DNA from 3 places in the Oleiphilus sp. HI0079 genome. Region 3 is predicted to be linked to each of the others. Evidence: predicted binding sites of a transcription regulator. Region 3 holds the regulator's gene; each other region holds the start of a gene.

Region 1 (2,275 bases), on a different contig from region 3:
TTATGGATTGCCAGATGCCGGTAATGGATGGCTACGAGGCCACTCGTAAAATAAGAGAAATCGATGCTTTGAAAGCACTACCCATCATCGCAATGACAGCCAATGCCATGCAGGGTGATAAAGAGAAATGCTTAGACGCAGGCATGTCCGACTACATCGCCAAACCCATTACACCCGAGGTACTAGAACAAAAAATTCGAAAGTGGCTATAAGCAACAGGCATTCAGAACACAGTGCATCATGACTGTGTTCCTCAACAAAACACCCGTCAAACGATTCGCCCTCTTAGGTCGAGAGCTTCGCTAACAAGGCATCAAAGAAATCATTCCTTCCATTACCCTGACCTACAGACGGCCCATAAGAACGTCCAACAGACTGATCAAACTCACGTTGCAGGTTTTGCACCAACGACTCGCCAGAGTCTTGTAATCCGACCTTGTTACTAAACGCTTTTGCAGATTCCAGTAGCTCTTCCACTTGCTGGGCATAATCTGCCAGCAATGTCTGCAAACCCGGCGGTAATTGTGGTGGGCGATACTCTTCCGGAATGCGATTGCTCAGCTTCGAAGTGCGCACTTCAGTTTGCTCAACAACAGACAAACTAGATGATTTTAGATCGAGACTAAACTGCGCTATCTGGGAGCTATCAAACTCCAAAGACAAGGCCTGATTAAACGCATCTTCAATGCCACCCGCGAAAAACGAGTCACTAATATCCGCAACCTGAACCAATAATGCATCCAGTGCCGCCACCTCGTCATTGTTTAAATCACCCTTAACCGAAATAGAAAATGCACTGGAGTATCGCGTACTCGACTCAAAGCTCGTCGCAGAAGCATTATCGGTTTCAATGGTGCTAAATTGCGCTTTACGCTGAAACAACTCCTGCGCAGAAATCTGGATACGATCGCCCTCTTGCGTCTTCAGCTCAAACTGAAAACTAGCGCGCGATCTTTCAAAAAGCCGACCTTCAGTGAACGCCGTGCTCGAAAGGCTCGTTAGCACACCTTCGTCAGCGGGTTTAAGAGTGTCTTCAAGCTTATCAATGCGTGTATTGATGCCCTGCTCTGCCGCATCGATATTATCAGAGAGATCATCGCTGAGTAGGCCAACGCGGTCGATATCATCTCGCGCCAACTGAAAGCCCTGCGTCACGCCTTCACGAGCCTGAGAGATGAGATCATCAAGCTCAGTTTGCGTTGCACCCTCGTCGCGCCGCTTGGAAATCGCTTGCTCAATAAAACCTGAAACCGTATCGACCACCGCTTGAACATCAAAGATTTTATCGCCCGGGTCGTTGGCCGAAGATGGCGGAACATCAACACCAAGACCGCGCTTTAAACCCTGCGAGAACAGCGTTGCCGTGTCTGACGGACGCGCTTGTCCATCGTTATCAGAAACGCGTGTTTTAACCTGATCCGAACCAATCCCTGGAAAAAGATTATTTAGAAAAGAGATCATGTCAGTTCCTGCCCCGCTAAGTTCAAGGATAGAGTTTGATGGTATCGTAGTTTATCGGCGCAAAGCTAAGAGTCTTTAAGTATAAAAAAACACTATCGAGCGGGTTTTTATGCCAGAAGAAAGAGCTGTACCTAAGTTCTTTGCTTACGTGTGAGCTGATTTAATGGTGCTTGTTGTACGGCGCAGCAAATTAAATAAATGCGTCCCCTTTAATTCCAATCCAAAATAGCTTAGCGATTCCCTGCATTTACCTCTCCCCCAAACTTTCTTGTTTATACCTCAACAAAGGCGAGAGGAAGAATTCGATCAACCTTCGCTGGCCTGTTTTGATTTCTGTTGTCACTGACATACCTGGTGAAAGGCGCACTTCGCGCCCTTCGATGAGCAGCTTGTCTTGGTTGAGTGTCACTCGCGCGTTGTAGACGAGCCCTTGGCGTTCATTCTGCAGCGTATTACTAGCGTCATTTGAAATTGCATCGTCCGAAATAGAACTAATTTGCGCGTCGATCAAACCATATTTGGTGAAGTTGAAGGTATCAACTTTCACTACGGCTTTCTGGCCTTCTTGCACAAAACCAATGTCTTTGTTTTGAATCATCGCTTCGACTTCGAGTGCGCTGTCGCGCGGCACGATGTGCATTAAGAGTTGGGCGCTTTGCACAACGCCGTCAATGGTGGTGGTCGCGAGTTGTTGCACTTGCCCTGTGATCGGTGCGATAAGCGTATAGTGCGTTAAGCGCTGTTCTGCTTTGGTCACTTGCTGGGACAAGGCATCGCTTTGGACTTGTAAGGCGTTTTGCTCAGCCAATGTTTG
Region 2 (2,275 bases), on a different contig from region 3:
TGTTAATTGCTGCAGCGATGGAAATTGCACTGCCGTCTTCATCAGAAGTAGATGCCGTATCGTCAGATGCTCTAGTAGCACCTACAACCACCCCATTAATGGTCAAGTCGCCTGCCACCAAAGGAGTTAGAGTACCAGCACCAGTGAGCGCCTCACGTGTATTACCGATTGCACCAGCCGTTGCGCCCGAAAACGTGCCCGCTTCGAAGCCTGCGTTATCAATATCACCAGTGTTCGACGTGATGTTGATGTCACTGCCATCAAGGCTAGAAAGCGAATAGTTACCAATGTAAGTGTTACCCGTTGTTGCCGCGCCGCCTGAAGTACCAAGACCAGTCGCCAGACCAAGAGTACCTGCTGCCGCACCAACGATCGTAATATTACGACCATCTTCTGCAACTAAGTCGATACGTGCGCCTGCATCAGAAGCGACAACAGTTGCTGTCACGCCAGTCGCGCCCGCTTTATCGTTAATGCTCTCAGCAACACCTGACAAATCGTTGAAAGCGTCACCCGACGCAGACTTACTAAGAGAAATGGTTACGCCGTTGATGTCTATATCGGTCGCTGCAACCGCGCCAGCACCATCTGCAACATCTGTACCTTCAGCCGAGTTAGCTAAAACCGTTGCAACAACACCTGTTTGATCGCTAACAGCGTTAATGGCATCTGCTTTCGCGATCGCACCTGAAGAAGCATAACCTGTAGACTGTGTATCTACAGCACCATCTGAAGCGCCAATCGCTACACCGTTGATTACGATATCGCCAGCAACCAACGCAGTCGATGCGGTACCCGTAAGCGCCGTTTGATCTGCTGTTGAGCTGATGCCAGATGATTCTGTCGCGCCAAGCGTCTCGGTGCCGACTGAACTAAGTGAAATATTCACTTCGTCGCCGACATTCGCGCCAACCTGGAAGTTTTTGTTCTGGAATGAACCGTCAAGAAGCTTTACGCCGTTAAACGAAGCATTCGATGCAGTACGATCAATTTCTTCGATCAGCTGCTGTGCTTCAGCGTTTAGAGATGCACGCTCTGAATCACCGTTCGTTCCGTTCGCAGATTGAACTGCCAACTCACGCAAACGCTGCAAGTTAGTGGTTATCGACTCGATAGAACCTTCCGCTATCTGCGCGAGAGATACGCCATCACCAGCATTACGCGAAGCAACACTCAACCCTTGGACTTGTGTATCTAGCCGGCTAGCGATCGAAAGGCCCGCTGCATCATCTTTTGCACTGTTAATACGCAAACCAGAAGAAAGGCGTTGAAGTGCAGTATCTTGAGCGGACTGTGATTTATCCAAGTTACGCTGAGCGTTCAAGGATGCAATGTTTGTATTAATTATTTGAGGCATATCGTCTCTCCTGTTGAGCAATCTGCTGTTCTACATCGTAGTTCAGACTGCAAGAAACTTCTCGATAGTCGAACTAGTTGAGATGTTTAACGGCACCCAAAAAAATAACTTTACCTAAAACGGCAAGTATATTGTTACGGAGTGTTAAGACGTGTTAAAAGCGGCAAACGCGTGCCGAAAACACGCCATTATATATCCTAGGCCTTTCACGCACTCCGGACGCAAAAAGATATAACTTATTGTTTTGCAATGACTTTAATCTACTAAAAACTTATCTGGCACACTTTTAGCTTTCTTCGATACAAACGGCCGCTTTGTAAGACATCTGCCGAAAATGAATTCGAAAATGCCTGTTTGTATGGCGAGAGGGGAAAACCATGCCACAAATAATTAATACCAACATCGCGTCAATTAACGCGCAACGTAACCTGGATAAGTCGCAAGGTGAAAACCAACAAGCATTGCAGAGACTCTCTTCAGGGTTGCGGATTAATAGCGCCAAAGACGACGCCGCAGGCTTGGCAATTTCAACGCGCTTCTCTGCCCAAGTTCAAGGCCTGTCCGTAGCGATCCGTAATGCAGGCGATGGCGTTTCACTCGCTCAGGTTGCTGAAGGCGCCCTTGGCTCGATGACCGATAATCTATTGCGAATTCGAAGCCTTGCACTGCAGTCTGCAAACGCGACCAACGGTCAGCAAGAGCGTGTCGCGCTCAACGAGGAGGTGCAGCAACTTAAAGCTGAGATACTTCGCGTTATAGAGCAAACGCAATTCAACGGCACGAAGTTGCTCGATGGCACCTTCAGCGATGTGACTTTCCAGATTGGCGCAAACGAAGGCGAAGACGTGAGCTTCGGCATCGAAGGCACAAACTCGAGTCAGCTCGGCGTTTCACCTGCTGATGGTATTTCTTCTTCAC
Region 3 (2,275 bases):
CGACGAGTCATATTGCTAGATGCCGACTTGGGGCTTGCCAATATCGATGTCCTGCTTGGGATTACCGCTAAAGGCAACATCGCGGATGTTGTGTCTGGTGAGTTATCGCTTCGAGATATTCTTGTCGAAGGGCCGAAAGGCGTCAAAGTTGTTCCTGCTGCTTCTGGCACCCAGAAAATGGTTGCGCTAAACCACATGGAGCATGCGGGGCTGATCAATGCGTTCAGCGAACTCTCTCAAGACCTTGATGTTTTGATTATTGATACTGCTGCAGGAATATCTGACGGCGTTGTTTCGTTTGTTCGCGCAGCACAAGAGGTGCTCGTTGTGGTGACGGATGAGCCTACATCCATAACTGACGCTTACGCACTTATTAAATTGCTTAATCGCGACTATGATATGTACCGCTTTAGAGTGCTGGCCAATATGGTCCGCTCTCCAGAAGAGGGGCGACATTTGTTTTCGAAGCTAACGACCGTTACAGAGCGTTTTCTAGATGTTGCTCTACAGTACGTAGGAAGCGTTCCATTTGACGAGAATGTCAAGAAAGCGGTGCAGCGTCAGCGCCCTGTTCTTGAAGCGTATCCTAGAGCAAAGGCGTCCATTGCTTTTAAGCAGCTTGCGCAAAAAGCCGATTCATGGCCTTTGCCTAGTACTCCAAGAGGGCATTTGGAGTTTTTTGTAGAGCGTTTGGTGCAGGCTTAAGTTACTCCAAACACTTACGATCACCTTTATTCGGAAACCGGGATGGTAATAGGGACGCTGTCTCGGTTTTTTATTGTTAATTTAGATGTATAACGAAAACGAAACGCAATACGCAGAAGAGTTAATCGTTACGCATGCGCCTCTGGTTAAGCGCATTGCGCATCACCTCATGGCTCGCTTGCCTGCAAGCGTTCAGGTGGACGACCTAATTCAGGCCGGAATGATTGGCTTGCTCGAAGCGGCGGGGAAGTTCGAGTCAGGCCATGGCGCGACTTTCGAAACCTACGCGGGCATTCGTATTCGCGGTTCGATGATGGATGAGGTGCGCAAAGGTGACTGGGTGCCGCGTTCGGTCCACAGGAATGCGCGACGAATCGCGGAAGCCATTCGGAAGGTTGAAGTTCGCACAGGTGGTGATGCGAGCGATGAAGATGTCGCCGCAGAGCTTGAAATGACATTAGATGAATACTTCACCTGTCTCAAAGATAGCAACGCTGGCAAGCTTTTCTCGCTGGATGAGTTAGCAGAAAACACAGAGGGAAGTGGCCACGAGTTTGAAAGTTCAGCTGTGAATGATCGACCAAGTGAAGCCGTTAGCGTGCATGCGTTTAAGCATGCGCTTGCTGGTGAAATCGAGGGGTTGCCAGAGCGTGAGAAGCTTGTTTTGTCACTTTATTATGAAGAAGAGATGAATCTTAAGGAAATTGGACTAATACTAGATGTCAGCGAGTCACGTGTTAGCCAGATTCACTCTCAGGCAACGATGCGTTTAAAGTCCCGTATGCATGAGTGGGTCGAATAAAACTCTGATTTTAATTAAATGCGATAAAGCTATTGATTTGGCAGTAAAAAAACTGGCTAGACTGATAACAAAGGCTAGACTTCAGGGTAGGGTTTGAAGCGCTAATATGAGGTTTCGACAGCATTGGAGGTCGACTTGAATAAAGATATGAAAATCCTTGTGGTAGATGACTTTTCTACGATGAGGCGAATAATTAAAAACCTACTGAGAGATTTGGGGTTTACTAATACCGATGAAGCAGATGATGGCAATACTGCGTTGCCCATGCTTAAAACCGGTAAGTATGACTTTTTAGTGACGGACTGGAACATGCCTGGTATGACGGGCATTGAATTGCTCAAGACAGTTCGGGCTGATGATGACCTTAAAACACTCCCAGTTCTCATGGTGACGGCTGAAGCAAAACGCGATCAGATTGTTGCTGCCGCGCAAGCAGGCGTAAATGGTTATGTTGTAAAACCATTCACCGCTGCCGTGCTTAAAGAGAAAATCGAAAAGATTTTTGAGCGTATCGACGCCTAAAAGAGTGCTTATGACTGAACAAACTTCTACCTCAGGAGCGTCGAGCAATATTGAAGATGTCGATGGTTTTGAACTTCTCCTAAAAGAACAGGCTAACAAACTGAAAGAGGCGGTAGACGGGGGAGATATATCTTCTGCGTTGGCTGTGATTTCCGATATTAATCAGACTCGCGATAAAACGCTCTACGTTGAAGTCGGCCGTTTAACGCGAAGCTTGTACGAGTCTATTCGCAACTTCCAGATCGA

Evidence for each region. The regulator FliA, encoded in region 3, starts transcription of late flagellar genes. The targets are predictions, from matches to a motif close to CTAAAGTTNNNNNNNNNNCNGCCGATA.
Region 1: the regulator FliA is predicted to act here: its motif matches at 1,514-1,540, upstream of A3750_RS01795 (DUF5610 domain-containing protein).
Region 2: the regulator FliA is predicted to act here: its motif matches at 1,445-1,471, upstream of A3750_RS09920 (flagellin).

Annotation. Positions count from the first base shown of each region.
Region 1 is NZ_LWFT01000124.1:2,186-4,460, forward strand. It holds gene A3750_RS01790 (ATP-binding protein) at 1-212, shown strand, start outside; gene A3750_RS01795 (DUF5610 domain-containing protein) at 286-1,461, opposite strand; gene A3750_RS01800 (HlyD family type I secretion periplasmic adaptor subunit) at 1,709-2,275, opposite strand, start outside.
Region 2 is NZ_LWFT01000584.1:15,174-17,448, forward strand. It holds gene A3750_RS09920 (flagellin) at 1-1,357, opposite strand, end outside; gene A3750_RS09925 (flagellin) at 1,735-2,275, shown strand, end outside.
Region 3 is NZ_LWFT01000502.1:14,000-16,274, reverse strand. It holds gene A3750_RS06550 (MinD/ParA family protein) at 1-705, shown strand, start outside; gene A3750_RS06545 (RNA polymerase sigma factor FliA) at 791-1,507, shown strand; gene cheY (chemotaxis response regulator CheY) at 1,643-2,029, shown strand; gene A3750_RS06535 (protein phosphatase CheZ) at 2,040-2,275, shown strand, end outside.